DNA from 4 places in the Promicromonospora sp. NFX87 genome. Region 1 is predicted to be linked to each of the others. Evidence: riboswitches for the same ligand, from Rfam matches in the RefSeq annotation. Region 1 holds a riboswitch; each other region holds the start of a gene.

Region 1 (4,467 bases):
AGCGCCCATCCCCGGCACGGCCCGTAGCAGGCCGTCGACGACACGGCGCAGCGACGGCACTACCGTGATCACGCGGAGCACGCGGAGCACGCGCAGAGCACGCAGTGCGGACAGTGACGCGCCGTCCGGGACCATCGCGATGCCGACCACGACGAGGTCGAAAAGGTTCCACGGGTCCCGGAAGAACTGGCGGCCATGGGCGACGATCCGCAGGAGCAGCTCGAGCACGAAAAAGCCCAGCATGACGTAGTCGATGACGGTCAGGACATCGAGGGCTGCACCCGTCACCATGGTCTCTGCGCCCAGGATCAGGGCGTTCGCCAGGATCACCACGAGGACGAGGTTGACGAACCACCTCTGGTCGAGGAACGCACGGAGCCGCCCCCGCCAGGTGCGCGGTTCGATCCGTGGCTCGGCCGGTGTGCCGATCGCCTGGTTCATGCGGTCTCCCTTGCTGTCACGTGCCCGGAGTCCTTGCTCCGGTCCTGCCTCAGGCCCTTGCCCGGCCGAACTGTAGCGCGGGCGTCCGCCCAGGTTTTGCTGCGTGCAATGTCCCGATTTGGGACTGATTCGGCGGGTCCGGTGGCAAGTCGGCCCGAACAGTGCTGAGGTAGTCGCAAGCAAGCCACACCACTCTGGAGGAAACACATCATGGGTTTCTTTGCGTTTCTCATCCTTGGGCTGATCGCCGGCGTGATCGCCCGTATCGTCATCCCGGGCAAGCAGCCGGGTGGCTTCTGGCTCACGCTGCTCCTCGGTGTGCTCGGCGCCATGCTCGGCGGCTGGCTCGGCGGGCTCATCTTCAACGTCAGCCTGGACGAGTTCTGGTCGTGGGAGAGCTGGCTCTTCTCGGTGATCGGCGCGATCATCGTGATCCTGATCGTCCAGGCGATCTTCGGCCGCCGCAAGACCGCCTGATCGCAGCACACCGCGGCCGCGCCGCCATCCTCGTCCTTCTGACGTCGGTGGTCGGCGCGGCCGCGGTCGCGTGTACGGGCGGCGGCGCGCCGCCGTCCGCGAAGGGCCCGGTGCCCGACGACGTCGCCTCCCACCTCAGCGTCGAGGTGGCGCAGGGCCGTGAGCAGTACGCCAAACGGGAGATCCGGCTCGAGGTCACCAACGACTCCGGCGAGACGTTGACGCTCCTCTCCGGGGCCCTGCGGACCGAGCAGTTCGGGCCGTCACACCTCACCAAGGAGGGGCGCACCCTCGTGCTGCGGCCGGGCGCCACGCGCGCCGTCTTCGTGGGGCTGGGCCAGGCGAGGTGCGCGGACCTGGCGGTGGTTGAGGAGGCCGCTGCGCCGTCCGCCACGATCACGCTCGCCCTCGGCGAGGGCGACGACCTGGGCCCGGCGACCGACGTCGCCGTCGACGAGGTGGACGATCCCGTCGGGCACCTCGCCCGGAACCACGCGGTGGACTGCTCGGCAGCGGCGGTAGCGGCCGGAGCCGACCTCACCGTCGACGCCGACGTCCCCGTCGAGACCCGCGACGGTGAGCTGACCGCTCTGGTCACCCTGCGGATCGAGCGGGTCGACGGCGGCCCGGAGGTCACGCTCGACCGGATCGCCGGGACGACCCTGATGACGAATGCGGACCCAGGCGGCGACGCTTCGGGCTGGGTCGGCCCGGACCTGGCGGGACAGGGGGCCGGCGAGGTGGTCCTGGCCGTGGTGCCCGCCCGCTGCGACGTCCATGCGGTGGCCGAGGACAAGCGGGGCACGTTCCTGCCGGTCTCCGCGCGCGTCGGCGGCGTCCGGCAGGAGCCGGTCTACGTGCCGATGCCCGACACCGCGCGCTCCGACTTCTACGCCTTCGTCGCGGACTACTGCGACTGGCCGGAGTGAACGGTCCGGACACGCGAGAGGCGCCGCCTCCGGCGTCGGGCGGAAACCCGGCGCGGAGGCGACGCCTCGCGATGTACTGCGGTACCGCGGCCTCGGCTCAGGCTCTCCGGCTCAGACGACGCGGATGAACGTCGGGCTGTTCTGCCACATCTCGGTGTAGCGCACCGGCATGCCGGCGGCCCAGGCCTCGATGATCATGCCGTCGCCCGCGTACAGGGCCACGTGGCCCGGCGTCCAGACGATGTCGCCGGGCTCCGGGTAGGTGACCTGGTAGCCGGAGCTCAGCATCGCGCCGGACGAGTGCGGCAGGTTCACGCCGAGCTGCGCGTACACGTACTGGATGAGGCCGGAGCAGTCCATGCCCTCGGCCGGCGAGTTACCGCCCAGCACGTACGTGATGCCGAGGTAGTTGAAAGCGACGTTGATGGCCTGCTCGCCGACCGGGACCGGGTCCGGCGCGTCGACCGAGACCACGGCGGGGCCGTCGCCCTTCTTGCCGTCGGCGCCCGAGGAGGTGCCCAGGGCTTCCATCTCGATCGGCATCTTCGCGTCGGACGGGACCGTGACGGTGGGGGCCGCGGCGACTGCCTGCTTGGCCACCGCGGTGAGGGAGTGCAGGTCGACCGTGTTCAGCTTGGCGGACTTCACGTCGGTCTTCAGATCCATGGCGGGGGCCGCGTGGGCCGTCGTCGCGATGGTCGAGATCAGGACGCCACCGGCTGCTGCGGCGATGGCTCCTCGGCGGGCTACGGTGCCTGCGTTCTCTGTGGCGGTACGAGCAAGGATGCTCAGCGGTGTCATGGCCGGGCGGCTGTCACGATGCCGTCCGCGAAGGGAGTTCGTCACCTAAATGTCTCCTGTACCGCCTGCGAGGTCAGCTGTCGGGTTCGGGTAGGAGTACACACCCGGCCGCACGGCTACTGGGGGGTTCCGTCCGGCTTCACCCCGAGGGCGACGATGGTGCTGTCGCCCGGGAAGGTGGGTCCCCCGCTCCTGTCTCGAACGTCTGGTCATGAACCGGTGACAGGATTCGGCGTCCGGTTCACGGCCCCACCGATGTGGTGGGGCAGAAGTCAACGTACACACCTTCCCCAGAAAAGTCACGATCGGGTTACGCATTCCGGTCTCACCCGCCGAAGGCACAGATTTGCGCCGTTCCGGTCTTCATAGGCTATGACCGACATCACATACATCGGCTACCGTTCGGCGGCATGGGTGAAAGCGCATATCGCGTCTCCGCCTGGTGGGTGCTTCCCATCAGTGCCGTCGTCTGGTGGGTGTGCGGGTTTCTGCCCTGGCTCCTGCAGGCGTTGTACGAGGTCATAGGCCTTACTGAGGCTTCGACAGTGCGCTCAACCGCATTCCTGCCGCTCCCGTTCACCGCCGACGACGCAGTGGTCGGCCTGGTCGTCATGGCGCTGATCGGCGGTCTTCTCGGCGGCCTCACGGCGGGCATCCCGGCTTCGGCAAGGGCGGGTGCCGCTGCCGCGACGACGGGCACCCTGCTCGCCATGTCCGCGGCGGGCGGTGCCTCGTGCCTGCTCGCGATCCGCGGCAGTGCTCCCGGAGACGCCGCGCCGCTCGGGATGCTCGTCGTCACCGTCGCTGCCGGGGTCGTAGGGCTGGCGGCCGGCCTCCTGGTGGCCCTGGGCCCGGCCGTCCTGCGCGGGCCTGCCCTGGCCCTGCCCGTCGTGCTCCTGGACGGCTGGCTGTGGGGTCTGGTGCCGGGCAACCTGGTGTCCCCCACCGGAACGTGGTGGATCTTCGCGGTGGCGCTCGGCGTGGCGTTCGGCCTCGCGGTGGACAGCCGGCCGCTCGAGCTGCTCGGCTGGCTGCCGACCGCGGGCATCGTGTGGGTGCTGCAGGCCGCCGGGCCGGCCCTCCTGGCCGTGCAGGAGAACATCTGGCCGGGCTCCGCGCTCACGGAGAACCCGCTGTCCGCGGCGGCGATCGTGGCGCACGAGCTAGCCTCGGCGGCCATGGTGCCCGACGCGCACCAGCTCGGCGCCTGGGTGGTCGCCCTGCTGCTCGGTGCGGCGATCGCGGCGCTCCGGCTCTCCCGGGAGGCTGTGGACGAGGACGAGCTGTCCGAGGCCTGGGCCTGAGGCGGCAGCCCGCGACCCTGCTGATTGCGGGCGTGTAAATTTTCACCCGCTGTGCCTTGCTCGCCCTGTTCGGCGCGTGTCCGGTCCCCATAGGTTTGTCCGAGTTCGGGGGTATCCGGCCCACGAGCAGACACAGGGGGCACACATGAACAGGAAGTCACTCGTCGGCGCCGCCACCTCCGCGGCCCTCGCCGTGGCGGTGCTCGTCGCCGTGGCACCCGGTGCACAGGCCGCTACCAACGACCCCCTCCGGGACAAGCAGTGGGGCCTGGACCAGATCAACGCCGAGGCCGCCTGGTCGGCCGGCACGGGTGAGGGTGCGGTGGTGGCCGTCGTCGACACGGGCGTCGACTTCGACCAGCCGGACCTCGTCGGCCAGCTCCTGCCCGGTGCCACCTTCTCCGGCTGCGCGGACGTCCGTCCGTGCGGCGACGGGGACTTCAGGGGCCCCGACGGTCAGAACGACGGGGACGAGCACGGCACGCACGTGGCAGGCATCGTCGCCGCCGCGGCGG
Region 2 (4,467 bases), 1.8 Mb from region 1:
GGCCCGATGCGGTTCCAGGGCAACCACGCCCAGCACCGCCTCTACCTCGCGCGCGCCGAGGGCTTCGACTTCGACCTGATGGGCGAGCTGTGACCGCCGTCACACCTCTCGCGGTCACATCTCTCTGAGCTGAGGAGTCTCTTCCACATCGGGCGCACCACGCGCCCCCTGTGGAAGGAATCCCATGACCTCAGCGATCGAGAACCTCCGGCGCGACTTCGGCGGCGACGTCATCGAGCCGGGCGCGGCAGAGTACGAGGCGGTGAGCCGCGCGAAGCTGGTCGCGGGCAGCCCGGCCTTCGTCCTGCGCCCCAAGACGGTCGGCGACGTGCAGACGGCCGTCCGGTTCGCCGCCGGATCAGGGCTGACGCTCTCCGTGCGCGGCGGCGGCCACAGCTTTCCCGGCTTCGGCACCAACGACGGCGGCATCGTGATCGACCTGAGCGGGCTCGCCGACGTCGAGGTGATCGACGAGGACCGCCGTCTCGTCCGGGTGGGCGGCGGCGCGACCTGGGGCCAGGTGGCCGAGGCGCTGGCGCCGCACGGCCTCGCGATCTCCTCCGGCGACACCAGGAGCGTCGGGGTCGGCGGGCTGACGCTGAGCGGCGGCATCGGCTGGAAGGTCCGCAAGCACGGCCTGACGCTCGACCACCTGGTGGCCGCGCAGCTGGTCACCGCCGACGGCGTGGTCGTGCCCGCGAGCGCCGAGGAGAACCCCGAGCTGTTCTGGGCGGTCCGCGGGGGCGGCGGCAACCTCGGCGTCGTGACCTCCTTCGAGTTCGTGGCCCACCCGACGACAGCGGTCTTCTTCGGCAAGATCACGTTCCCCGCCGCGGAGACCGCCGTCGTGCTCCAGGGCTGGGCGGACCACCTCCGCACGGCGCCCGAGGAGCTCACCTCGATCGCGAACGTGGCCAACCCGTTCGCGGGCGGCCCGGAGGCGCCGCTCGAGATCCATGTGGCGTTCGACGGCGACGACCCGGAGCTCGCGGCCAGGGCGCTCGACCCGATCCGCCGGCTCGGGACGGTGCTGGAGGACGACGTCGCGCCGCACGCCTACGCCGACATCCTCGTGGAGGGCGCGGCGCTGCCGCCGGGTCTCGAACTGCTGGGCCACAGCGGCTTCGTCGAGCGGGAGTCGGTGCCCGACGTGCTGCGGATCCTCGCCGAGGTCGGGACGTCGGCGGGTGCGCCGTCGATAGCGGTCCGCAGCGTCGGTGGCGCGGTGTCGCGAGTCCCTGACGACGCGACGGCGTACGCGCACCGCAGTGCGGAGCTGCTGGTCGCGACGGTGGCCGGTGGCCCGAAGCCCGTGATCGAGGCCGCCCGTCCTGGCCTCGCGGCGATCTGGGCCAGGCTCGCGCCGCACGTCAACGGCGCCTACTCGAACTTCCTCGGGACCACCACCGCGGACGACGTCGCGGCGGTCTATCCGGCGGGAACCTACGAGCGACTTGCCACGGTGAAGCGGAAATACGACCCGAGCAACCTGTTTGCCCGGAATCACAACGTTCCCCCGGCGGCGGAGTGATCTACCTCATAGGGACAATTCGGGTCAAGTAGGACGCGATCTGGCCCGTGAGCCGTGATGCGATTGTGACTTTGCGGCCGGACGGGGTTAGCGTCGCTCCGGTTCGCGGGAAGTCCGCGGGCACTCGAGGTGGGCGCCGAGCCCTGTCACCTCCTCGAGACTGCACAGACAAAAGACAGGGACGGGGGAACCAGGTAAGCGGGCACCGAGACGGTGTCCTTGGGGTGAAGCCGCACCGGTAGTACGCGGCCGGGTCATTCTCCGATCCGAATCCGACAGCTCACCTCGTAGGCGTCAGGAGAAGCTCTTGACTACTCGCACGCCTGGGCGCCACCGTGCTGCCCGCAGACCGATCACCCCGCTGACTCCCCTCTCCCGTGCCGCGGCGCGGGGCATCTCAGGTGCCGCCCGCCGCGGCGCACTCGTCGTCGCCGGCTCCGGCCTGGCGGTCTCCCTGCTCAGCGTTCCCGCGGACGCCGCGCCGGTGGCCGACAACAGCCCGTCCACCGCCGAGCTCGACCTCCTGAACAAGACGTCGCAGGGCTCGGTCGCCGAGGCCGTGGTGGTCGAGGCCGTGAACACCGCACCCGCCGTGCAGGTAGCCGCCGACAGCAAGTTCACGCTGGAGACGGGCACCATCGAGGTGACCCCCGCCCCGGAACCCGAGCCCGAGCCGGTCGTCGAGGAGGTCGTCGAGACCGCCGCGCCCGTCGAGCAGGCCGCCCCGGCCTCCGCCGGAGGGTCCGAGATCGTGTCGATCGCCATGCAGTACCTCGGTGTGCCGTACGTCTGGGCCGGCTCGACGCCCGCCGGGTTCGACTGCTCCGGGTTCACGTCGTACGTCTACGCGCAGATCGGCATCGACCTGCCGCACTCCTCGGCGGAGCAGCGCTACGCCGGCACGCCGGTCTCGCAGGCCGAGGCCCAGCCGGGCGACCTCATCTGGAGCCCCGGCCACGTCGCGATCTACGCGGGCGACGGCATGCAGGTCGAGGCGCCGGTCCCCGGCCAGACCGTGCGCTACACGGAGATCTGGCAGAACAGCCCGACCTTCATCCGCGTCGGCTGACGTCCGCGCCGGCTGAACCCAGCCACCCGAGGGGCCCGCACCACATCGGTGCGGGCCTCTCGTGCGTGTCACCGGCAGGTGGCAGGATCGCCACCATGAGCGTCCCCACGGCGGTCGAGACCAACGCCCTCAACACGATCGACGAGTCCGAGCGGCACGGCGCGCCCCGCAGCCTGTTCTGGCCCTGGTTCGGGGCCAACGTGTCCGTGCTCGGACTCGGCTACGGCTCCTACCTGCTCGGCTTCGGTGTCTCGTTCTGGCAGGCGACGGTGATCGGCGCGTTCGGCATCGTGGTGTCGTTCCTCTTCTGCGGGTTCATCTCGCTGGCGGGCAAGCGCGGTTCGGCGCCCACCATGGTGCTGTCCCGCGCGGCGTTCGGGGTGCGCGGCAACAAGCTGCCCTCCCTGCTGTCCTGGATCCTCACCGTCGGCTGGGAGACGGTGCTCGTGGCCCTTGCCACGCTCGCGACCTCGACCGTGCTCGGGGCGCTCGGCTGGGGCGGCGGAACCGTCACCAAGATCGTGGCCCTCGTGGTCGTGGCGAGCATCGTCGTGGCCGCAGGCGTCTTCGGGTTCGACCTCGTGATGCGGCTGCAGGTGATCATCACCGTGCTGACCGCCGTGCTCACCGTCGTCTACATCATCCTGGTGGCCGACCACGTCGACTGGGCCACCGTCGCCGCGATCCCCGCCGGCGGCGCACCGCAGGTGATCGGCGGTCTCGTGTTCATGATGACCGGGTTCGGCCTGGGCTGGGTCAACATGGCCGCCGACTACTCGCGCTACCTGCCCCGCTCCGCCTCCGGCCCGCGGATCGTCGGCTGGACCACGCTGGGCGCCTCACTGGCCCCCGTGGTGCTGCTCGTGTTCGGCCTGCTGCTCGCCGGCTCGGACCCCGACCTGAACGCGGCGATCGGCGCCGACCCGATCGGCGCCCTGTCCACGCTCCTGCCCACGTGGTTCCTCATCCCGTTCGTCGTGGTGGCCCTGGCCGGGCTGATCGGCGGCGCGGCGCTCGACATCTACTCCTCAGGCCTCGCACTGCTGTCCCTGGGCCTGCCCGCCCCGCGCTGGGTCGCCGCCGCCATCGACGGCGGGCTCATGGTGATCGGCGCGATCTACGTCGTGTTCGTCGCGGACTCGTTCATCGGCCCCTTCCAGGGCTTCCTCATCACGCTGGGCGTACCCGTCGCCGCGTGGTGCGGCGTGCTGCTCGCCGACATCCTGCTGCGCCGCCGCGACTACACCGACGCCGACCTGTACGACGCCGCCGGCCGGTACGGATCCGTGAACTGGTCCGCCGTGGCGCTGGTGCTGGGCGGCACCGCCATCGGGTGGGGCCTCGTGACCAACACCTACGCGCCGTGGCTCGCCTGGCAGGGCTACCTGCTGGGCCCGCTCGGCGGTGTCGACGGGAACTGGGCGTACGCCAACCTGGGCGTGCTCGTCGCCCTGGCCCTCGGCTTCTTCGGCACGCTCCTGCTCACCGCGCGCGCCGTCCGCCGCCAGGAGGAGCGGTGAGCGACGGCGGAGCGGCCGCCGTCGCGCCGCCCGGGCTCGACACGGCACTGGTCGTCATCGACATGCAGGACGTCTTCGCGCGTCCGCCCAGCCCATGGGCCTCCCCCGACTACCCGGCCGCGCTCGCCGGAACCCGCCGTCTGCTCCCCGCCTTCTCGGGCCGCACGGTCCTCACCAGGTACATCGCCCCCACGGTGCCCGACGGCGCCTGGCGCGCCTACTTCGAACAGTGGCCGTTCGCACTCGTGCCCGAGGACGACCCGCTCTACGAGATCACCGACCTGGCCGACGTCGCGGACGCCGGGGCGCCCGTCGTCGCGCTCCCCACGTTCGGCAAGTGGGGCCCG
Region 3 (4,467 bases), 720 kb from region 1:
GGGACAACGCGTACGCGGTGCACCACCTGACCGACGACGAGGTGACCAGCCCGAACGCCATCGCGCTGGCCGCGGAGGCCGGCAACCCGGACCGCGTGATCATGTTCGCCTCGACGTCCAAGGTCACGTTCGCCGGCGCGGGCGTCTCCTTCCTCGCCAGCTCGCCGGCCAACATCGCCTGGTACAAGAAGCACCTGTCGGCGGCCTCGATCGGCCCGGACAAGATCAACCACCTGCGGCACGCGCTGTTCTTCGGCTCGGCCGACGGCGTGCGCGAGCACATGCGCAAGCACCGCGAGATCCTGGCGCCCAAGTTCGAGGCGGTGGCGCAGATCCTGAACGAGCGTCTGGGCGGGTCCGGCATCGCGTCGTGGACGGAGCCCAAGGGCGGCTACTTCGTGTCGCTCGACGTCGCTCCGGGTACCGCGTCCCGCGTGGTGCAGCTCGCCAAGGAGGCGGGGATCGCGCTGACGCCTGCGGGCGCCACCCACCCGTACGGCAAGGACCCGGAGAACAAGAACGTGCGCCTCGCGCCGTCGATGCCCCCGCTGGACGAGGTGCGCACGGCGATGGACGGCGTGGCGACCTGCGTCCTCCTGGCCGCCGCCGAGGCCGCGACCAAGTAGGACCCGCTCCAGCGTTGGTCGAGCTTGTCGAGACCGGTCTCGACAAGCTCGACCAACGGTCGGGCGTCAGTCCGTGCAGTGCTTGTTGACCACGAGCACGGGGCACGCCGCGTGGTGCAGCACCGCCTGGCTCGTGGAGCCCAGCAGCAGCCCGCGGAACCCACCCCGCCCGCGCGACCCCAGGACCACCAGGTCCGACGCCGTCGAGAACTCCGTCAGCAGCTCCGCGCCGGTACCGTCCAGCACGATCCGCCGGATCCGCAGGCCGGGGTTCTGCGCCTCGTACTTGTCGACCAGGACGTCCATGCCGGCCCCGATGTCGGCGAGCACCTGCTCCCGGTCGATGTTCGACGGCAGCCACGCGAGCATCCCGCTGTTCCCCACGGGCACGCCGGTGACGGCGGTCAGCTCCGCGCCCCACGCGTTCGCCTGGAGGATCGCGTGCTGCAGCGCCCGCTCGGCCTGCGGCGACCCGTCCACACCGACGACGATGCGGCGCACCTCCCGGATCTCGGCTGCCGCTGCCGTCGTGCTCGTCTCGGCGTCCGCTCCCGGCCCGGAGCCGGGCTGGCTCCAGGAGACGCCCCGGTTCGCCTCGGCGCGCAGCGGGACCACGACGACCGGGCACCGCGCGTGCGCGGGCAGTGCGGACGACACCGTGCCCAGCAGCCGCTCCGTGAACCCGCCCCGGCCGCGCGTGCCGACGACGGCCAGCCCGTAATCGCCGGACAGCTCCACGAGCACGCCCGCCGCGTCGCCGGTCGCGACCTCGGTCGTGGCGCGCACGCCGGCGTCGGCCACGCGCGCCTCCGCCTCGGCGAGGACCGACTTGGCGCCCTCCTGGATGGTCGTGTCGTCGAGGGCGGCGTATCCGCCGTCGAGCGACGCGGCCGTGAAGGACGGCAGCGAATAGCTGCAGACGATGTGCAGCGCCCAGCCCACGCGGTGCGCGTAGGCGGTGGCCCAGTCCAGCGCGTGCAGGCTCGCGGCCGATCCGTCCACCCCGACCAGTACGACCTCGGATCGCGTCATCGCAAGACCTCTCTTCGCCCAAGCACCATTGCAGTCCAACGCTACCGGCGGTGCGCGCGTTATGGGTGACCGGTGGCAAAACAAAGATTCGCGAAGTAGAGCGCCTGTCCGGGTCTCCCTGGCGACACCAGGGAATTTCGGACAGGCGCTCTACTTCGCGAATCTATGCTTGCGGTACTACGTGGCTGGGATCAGCCCAGGCGGATGAACGTGGGGTTCGACTGCCAGATGGTGCGGAAGTCGACGACGGTGCCCGGCTTGGACGCGTCGATCATCGTGTTGCCACCGGCGTAGATCGAGACGTGCCCGGGGGTCCACATCAGGTCGCCCGGCTGAGCCTCGGACGCCGGCACCTGGGTGCCGTAACCGGCCTGGGCCGACGACGAGTGGGGCAGGCTGATACCGAGCTGCCCGAAGACGTACTGCGTGAAGCCGGAGCAGTCCATGCCGCTCGGGCTGGCGCCACCGGAGACGTACGGCACGCCGATGTAGCGGCTCGCGATCGAGATCACGGAGTTGCCGATCGCCGACGCGGGGATGTCGACCGAGCTGGAGACGGTGCTGGCGGCTGCCTCGGCGGCCTCAGCAGCCTCGGCGGCGGCAGCCTCGGCTGCCTCCTCCGCCTCGTTCGCGGCGAGCTCCGCCTGGTAGTCCTCGTTCTCGGCGGCGGAGACCACGGAGACCGCGGACTTCTCGACGTTGAGCTCTGCGTCGGGTGCCACCGACACGACGGGTGCGTTGGAGAGCGCCTCACGGGCCTGCGTCGCCAGCGCGTTGAGGTCGACCGAGTTCATCTTCGCGTGGCCGGTCTCCACCGGAGCAGCCTGGGCGACCAGCGCGCCACCGAAGGTCGAGACGAGGAGCGCGCCACCAGCGGCTGCGACCGCGGTGCGGCGGCCTACTGCGGCGTTCTGAGCAAGTTCGGTGAACGGAGTCACTGGTCGTCGCGCAGCCCGATGGCGAGCGCGAGTCGTACGTGCAGTCACGTAGTACCTCTCCTTGAACGCCTTCGAGGTCAGCTGTCGGGTTCGGGTGGGAGAAATCACCCGGCCGAGCATCCCGAAGGAATACCCGGCTTCACCCCGAGGACGCGCCCTGGCGCCCGTTGGTGGGTCCCCCGCCTCTGTCATGCGGTCGTCTTGGGGCCCCGGCCGGTGACAGAGTTCGGCGTCCGTCCGAGGACCCCCACGAATAACTCCGTGGGAGCGGTCCGAACGTACCGGACCTCACCCTCGATGTCACGTTCCGGCAACGACTGCCAGAGCGTGTCGCGAGAGGGTTTTCGCTTTTCCGACAAACTGGACGGCGGCTGGGGAGCGACCGGACGGCAGACCGGCCAGCCGAAGGCCCCGCGAGGCCTGTCTCAGGCCGTCGCGACGAAGAGGTGGCGGGCCACGTCCTCGCCGAGCTCGAGCGCCGTACCCGCGCCGTCGACGGCCACCGTGTAGGTCCCGCCGCTGTGCTCCGCGGTGATGCGGGAGCCGGGCACCAGGCCGGCCTCGGACAGGCGAGCGAGCAGCTCGATGTCCGTCTGCAGCGGCTCCGCGATACGGGTGAGCGACGCCGCGAGCGGCTCGCCCTTGACGCCCTTCTTCGCCGCCGCCTCGAACGCGGACGGCAGCGAGATCACGCCGGTCAGGAACGGTACGTCGGTGTACTCCTCGCCGAGCTCCGAGAGGCCGGGGATCGGGTTGCCGTACGGGTCGTGGTGCGGGTGGTCGAGCAGGCCCACGAGGCGCTTCTCCACCAGGTCGCTCATCACGTGCTCCCAGCGACAGGCCTCGACGTGCACGTGCTCCCAGTCGAGCTTGATGACGTCGGTCAGCAGCCGCTCCGCGAGGCGGTGCTTGCGCATCACGCGCATCGCCTTGTCGTGGCCCAGCTCGGTGAGCTCGAGGTGCCGGTCGCCCGTCACGATCACGAGGCCGTCGCGCTCCATACGTGCGACGGTCTGCGACACCGTCGGGCCTGAGTGCCCCAGCCGTTCCGCGATGCGCGCGCGCAAGGGCGTGATGCCCTCCTCGTCGAGCTCGTAGATCGTCTTGAGATACATCTCGGTGGTGTCGATCAGATCCGTCACGTCAGCTCCCGTCATGCGCACAGCCGCCCAGTCGCCCTGGACACGTGCGGCCCGGGCGTCGGCCCAGGTTCTAGTCTAGTTCTGTGCCACTGACAATCCCGCCACACCTGCTGCCCGCCGACGGCCGATTCGGCTCCGGCCCCTCCAAGGTGCGCCCGGGTCAGGTGGATCATCTCGTGGCGAACGCGCACGTTCTCGGCACGTCACACCGGCGGACGCCCGTGAAGAACCTGGTGCACCGCATTCGTGAGGGTGTCACGGAGCTGCTCGGCGCGCCCGACGGCTACGAGGTGGTGCTGGGCAACGGCGGCGCCACCGCGTTCTGGGACGTCGCCACCCTGTGCCTCGTGGAGCGCAAGGTGCAGCACGCAGCGTTCGGCGAGTTCGGCGGCAAGTTCGCCGCGGCGACGTCGCGCGCCCCGTTCCTCGAGCCCTCCCAGGTGATCTCGGCGGAGCCCGGCGCCGTCGCCTACCTCGAGCCCGCCGCCGACGTCGACACCTACGCCACCCCGCACAACGAGACCTCCACGGGCGCGATGGCGCCGGTGCTGCGCCCGTCCGGGCCGGACGGCGCCGTCGTGCTCACCGACGCGACGTCCGGGGCCGGGGCCCTGCCCGTCGACCTGAGCCAGACCGACGCCTACTACTTCGCCCCGCAGAAGGCCTTCGCCGCGGACGGCGGCCTGTGGCTCGCCGTCCTGTCCCCCGCGGCGGTCGAGCGGGCCGCAC
Region 4 (4,467 bases), 1.4 Mb from region 1:
CGAGGAAGCGGGCGGCGCCGCGCGGCCGGCCACCCGCCACGTGGGGCGTGAGGATCAGGTTCGGGAGGTCCCAGAGCGGGGAGTCCTCCGGCAGCGGCTCCGTCTCCATGACGTCGAGCGCGGCTCCCGCGAGCCGCCCGGACCGCAGCGCGTCGGCGAGCGCTTCCTCGTCCACCGTCGCACCCCGGCCGACGTTCACGAACCGGGCAGTCGGCGGCAGCAAACCCAGCAGGCGGGCGTCGAGGATGTGCCGCGTCGCGGGGATCGCGGGCAGCAGCGAGATGAGCAGGTCGGTCTCGGCGAGCAGGGCGTCCAGTCCGTCCGGCCCCACCACGGGGTACCCGGAGCGCTCGCCCGCACGCGAGGCGACGCCGGTGACCCGCGCACCGAGCGCGGTCAGCAGCGGGGCCAGCCGCAGGGCGATCGACCCGAAACCCCAGATCGTCACGCGTGCGCCGTCGAGCGTGTACTCGCGGCCGGTGACCGGGTCGGCCTGGGCGAACGCGATCTCCTTGGCCCAGTGGTGCTCCCGCTGCGCGGCGAGGGAGACGTCGATGCGGCGCACCGTCGCCAGGACCAGCGCCAGGGTGTGCTCGGTGACCGTGTCGTCGTGCAGGGACTGGCCGGAGGAGATGACGACGTCGGGCGCGAACCCGGCACGCAGCGCGACGTCGGGCCCCGCGGAGAGGGTCTGCACCCAGCGCAGCCGGGGGAGCCGGAGGGCGGCGTCGGCGAGGATCTTGGGCGGGCTCGACCAGGTGACCAGCATCTCGGCGTCGGTGTGCTCCTCGGGGACCGGCTCGTTCATCGCGTAGGCGACGACGGTGTCGGTGCCGCCGGGCGCGAAGGAGGCTCCGCCGTCGGGCAGCAGGGCCGGGAAGTCGAGGTCGAAGGGCACGTCCGGTACGAGGATCTTCACGCCCGGGACGTTACCGGACGAGCCCGGGACACGAACGAGGTGTGTCGCGCCAGGGGGTTGGCGCGACACACCTCGCGGTCCGGAACGGTGCTGCGGAGTGGCGGGGGTAGGCGTCAGCCCGTCACCCGGATGAACACCGGGTTGTTCTGCCACATCTCGCCGTACTGCACGGGGGTGCCCTCCTGCTGGGCCTCGACGACCATGCCGTCGCCCGCGTAGAGGGCGACGTGGCCCGGCGTCCACACGATGTCGCCCGGCTGCGCCGAGGCGGCGGAGACCTGGTACCCGATGGTCGAGATCGCGCTCGAGCTGTGGGGGATCGAGATACCGAGCTGGCCGTAGACGTACTGGATGAGCCCTGAGCAGTCGAAGCCGCTGGGGGAGGCTCCGCCCCACACGTAGGGCACACCGACGTACTCGAGTGCGAGGTTGACGGCCTGTTGGCCCAGCCCGGACGAGTCCGCGGCGGCAGCGGCCGCTGCCTCTGCGGCCGCCTCGGCCTCCGCGGCGGCTTCGGCTGCCTCAGCCTCGGCCTTCGCCTTCGCCTCGGCTTCCGCCTTGGCACGAGCCTCGGCCTCAGCCTTGGCCTTTGCCTCGGCGATGCCTTCCTCGGTCTCGGCGTACGGCGTCACGGACACGCGTCCGCGCTCGGCGTAGAAGTCGGCGTCCTGGGTGACCTTGACCTTGGTCACCAGGTTCTCGGCGAACCCGGCGCGGACGGTCGAGTCGACCGTGTTGCTGATCGTGTTGTTGCTGATGGTGTTGCTGACCGGCGTGGCGTTCGCGAGCGCGGCCTGCGTGTGCGTCTCGGCGGGCGCGGAGTGGGCGGTCTGGGTGAACACCGACGCCAGCATGCCGGACGTGACGACCGCGATGGCGCCGGTCCGGGCAGCGTTCTCGGCTGCGGTCTGGGTCAGTGCGGTGAAGGGGGTGAGTGCGGGGCCGTCGGCGCGGTGCCTGCCCCGGTTGCTGGAACGGCTTGCCTGGTCGTCCGCCCAGTCGTGCGTGCGGTCGGTGAGTACGGTCACCAGTGATCTCCTCGGACGCCTACGAAGTGAGCTGTCGGGTTCGGATGGGAGAGCGATTCACCCGGCCTCACAAGGAGGCTTCACCCCAAGGACACTCACGTGCCCGCTTACCTGGTTCCCCCGCCCCTGTCACGGTTCTGGCTGCCAAGGTCCGGTGACAGGGTTCGGCGTCCGGGCCTGGACCTCCCCGTTGCTGGAGAGGCGAGATCGACCGTACCTGCCCCTCGCGCAAATGTCACGATTAGGTCACATAGCGACCTGTGATGGAACGTCCTTGGCAATCTGTGCCCCATGCCACTATGGCGTCCATGACCCATTCGATGCGATCCCGGTACGACGTCGTGGTGGTGGGCGGGGGTCACAACGGCCTCACCGCGGCTGCCTATGCGGCCCGTGGCGGCCGGTCCGTCCTGGTCCTCGAACGCGCGGACCACGTGGGCGGCGCCGCCGTCTCGGCCCGCCCCTTCGCCGGGGTGGACGCGCGGCTGTCGCGCTACTCCTACCTCGTCTCGCTCCTGCCTCGCCGGGTGATCGACGAGCTCGGCCTGCCCGTCAGGCTGAAGCGCCGCCGCTGGTCCTCGTACACACCGGTGGCCGACGGCGGCCTCCTCGTCGACAGCCAGGACGACGTCGCCACGCGCGCCTCGTTCCGGCGGCTCACCGGTTCGGACGCCGACTTCGAGGCCTGGGGCCGCTTCTACGCCATGACCGCCGAGGTGGCCCGCCGGCTCGCGCCGACCCTCACCGAACCCCTGCTCCCGCGGTCGGCGGTCCGGGACCTCGTGGTCGACGGGGTGGGCGAGGAGGCCTGGCGCGCGCTCTTCGAGGAGCCCCTCGGAGAGGTGCTGCGCCGCACCTTCGCCGACGACGTGGTCCGCGGGGTCGCGGCCACCGACGGCCTGATCGGCACGTTCGCCGACATCGACGAGCCGTCCCTGCGGCAGAACCGCTGCTTTCTCTACCACGTCATCGGCAACGGGACCGGCGACTGGGACGTGCCGGTGGGCGGCATGGGCGCCGTCTCGGGCGCCCTGCGCGACGCCGCGGTGGCCGCCGGCGCGACGATAGTCACCTCGGCGACGGTCACCGCCGTCGATCCAGGTGCACCCGGCGCCTCCGGCGCGGAGGTCGCCTGGACCGACGCCGACGGGCGCACCCAGGGCGTCACGGCCGGCCACGTGCTCGCGGCGTGCGCCCCGGCGGAGCTGGACCGGCTGCTGGGCGGCGACGCCTCGACGACTGCCGACCGCCCCGAGGGCGCCCAGCTCAAGGTGAACATGCTGCTGACCCGACTGCCCAGGCTGCGCGACGACGTCGACCCCGTCGCCGCGTTCAGCGGGACCCTGCACGTCAACGAGTCCCTGACCCAGCTCCAGGCAGCGCACGCGCAGGCCGCCGCCGGGCGCATCCCCGACCTGCCGCCCAGCGAGATCTACTGCCACACGCTCACCGACCGGACGATCCTCGGGCCGGAGCTCGCCAAGACGGACGCGCAGACCATCACGCTGTTCGGGCTGCACATGCCGGCACGGCTCTTCCGCACCGAGCCCGACGTCGCCCGTGAGCGGGCGCTCCGGGCCACGCTCGCCTCCCTCGACTCCGTGCTCGCCGAGCCGATCGAGGACGTGCTCGCGCTCGACGCCGACGGCGCCCCCTGCCTCGAGGTGCGCACCCCCGTCGACCTGGAGCGCGACGTCGGGCTGCCGGGCGGGCACATCTTCCACCGCGACCTCAGCTGGCCGTTCGCCGAGCCGGACGACGGCGACGAGTCCGGCCGCTGGGGCGTCGCGACCGAGCACCCCCGGGTGCTCCTGGCGGCCGCCGGAGCCCGCCGCGGCGGTGGCGTCAGCGGTATCCCCGGCCGGGCGGCGGCCATGGCGGTGCTCGGGGGCGACGCCGGCTGACGACCTACGATGTGGCGGTGCACATCCGACGCGCCCTTCCCGTCGACGCCCCTGCGATCGCCCCGCTCCTCGGTCAGCTCGGTTACCCCAGCACCGCGGAGGACGTCGCCGCCAGGTTCGCCCGTGTCGCGGGCAGCGAGACCGACGCGGCCTGGCTGGCGGTAGACCCGGACGAAGCCGATGCGGAGGCAGTCATCGGGTTCGCCTCAGGCCACGTCCGCTGGGCCTACGAGCTCGATGCGCCGGTGGCCCAGCTCACCGCACTGGTCGTCGCCGAGACGAACCGCGGCACTGGAGCAGGGCGCGCTCTCGTCGCGACCTTCGAGGAATGGGCAATCGCCGCGGGCGCCGCACGGGCCACCGTCTCGTCGTCCTTTCGCCGCACGGGCGCGCACGCCTTCTACGAGCGGCTGGGCTACGAGCAGCTCTCGAAGAAGTTCGACAAGCGCCTCTGACGCTCTGCCCCCTCCGGCGAACCCGATCGGCCATGCGGTTGCTGCCAGGAAGGGCCCCGGTCTGGCAGCAACCGCATGGTCAGCCCTCCTGGGTTGCTGACCAGGCGTAGGAGGGGTCGGTCGCGAGGAGGTGCTCGTGGCTGCCGCGGGCCACGACGGTC

What was found. Region 1 has a riboswitch for cyclic di-AMP ahead of ACNYC2_RS27525 (C40 family peptidase). Riboswitches for the same ligand answer to the same signal wherever they lie in the genome.
Region 2: linked by a shared signal. The riboswitch ahead of ACNYC2_RS19390 (C40 family peptidase) and the one ahead of ACNYC2_RS27525 (C40 family peptidase) in region 1 are both predicted to bind cyclic di-AMP.
Region 3: linked by a shared signal. The riboswitch ahead of ACNYC2_RS01670 (C40 family peptidase) and the one ahead of ACNYC2_RS27525 (C40 family peptidase) in region 1 are both predicted to bind cyclic di-AMP.
Region 4: linked by a shared signal. The riboswitch ahead of ACNYC2_RS04640 (C40 family peptidase) and the one ahead of ACNYC2_RS27525 (C40 family peptidase) in region 1 are both predicted to bind cyclic di-AMP.

The regions. Positions count from the first base shown of each region.
Region 1 is NZ_CP183413.1:6,154,421-6,158,887, reverse strand. It holds gene ACNYC2_RS27540 (ion transporter) at 1-441, opposite strand, end outside; gene ACNYC2_RS27535 (GlsB/YeaQ/YmgE family stress response membrane protein) at 652-918, shown strand; gene ACNYC2_RS27530 (hypothetical protein) at 966-1,847, shown strand; gene ACNYC2_RS27525 (C40 family peptidase) at 1,959-2,693, opposite strand; cyclic di-AMP (ydaO/yuaA leader) riboswitch at 2,696-2,893, opposite strand; gene ACNYC2_RS27520 (hypothetical protein) at 3,194-3,952, shown strand; gene ACNYC2_RS27515 (S8 family serine peptidase) at 4,098-4,467, shown strand, end outside.
Region 2 is NZ_CP183413.1:4,323,953-4,328,419, forward strand. It holds gene ACNYC2_RS19380 (substrate-binding domain-containing protein) at 1-93, shown strand, start outside; gene ACNYC2_RS19385 (FAD-binding oxidoreductase) at 185-1,531, shown strand; cyclic di-AMP (ydaO/yuaA leader) riboswitch at 1,656-1,839, shown strand; gene ACNYC2_RS19390 (C40 family peptidase) at 1,839-2,600, shown strand; gene ACNYC2_RS19395 (purine-cytosine permease family protein) at 2,696-4,120, shown strand; gene ACNYC2_RS19400 (cysteine hydrolase family protein) at 4,117-4,467, shown strand, end outside.
Region 3 is NZ_CP183413.1:346,305-350,771, reverse strand. It holds gene ACNYC2_RS01680 (aminotransferase class I/II-fold pyridoxal phosphate-dependent enzyme) at 1-626, shown strand, start outside; gene ACNYC2_RS01675 (universal stress protein) at 693-1,658, opposite strand; gene ACNYC2_RS01670 (C40 family peptidase) at 1,850-2,596, opposite strand; cyclic di-AMP (ydaO/yuaA leader) riboswitch at 2,647-2,838, opposite strand; gene ACNYC2_RS01665 (metal-dependent transcriptional regulator) at 3,022-3,738, opposite strand; gene serC (phosphoserine transaminase) at 3,828-4,467, shown strand, end outside.
Region 4 is NZ_CP183413.1:1,049,322-1,053,788, forward strand. It holds gene ACNYC2_RS04635 (NAD(P)-dependent oxidoreductase) at 1-919, opposite strand, end outside; gene ACNYC2_RS04640 (C40 family peptidase) at 1,033-1,947, opposite strand; cyclic di-AMP (ydaO/yuaA leader) riboswitch at 1,951-2,100, opposite strand; gene ACNYC2_RS04645 (phytoene desaturase family protein) at 2,247-3,851, shown strand; gene ACNYC2_RS04650 (GNAT family N-acetyltransferase) at 3,869-4,306, shown strand; gene cydC (thiol reductant ABC exporter subunit CydC) at 4,386-4,467, opposite strand, start outside.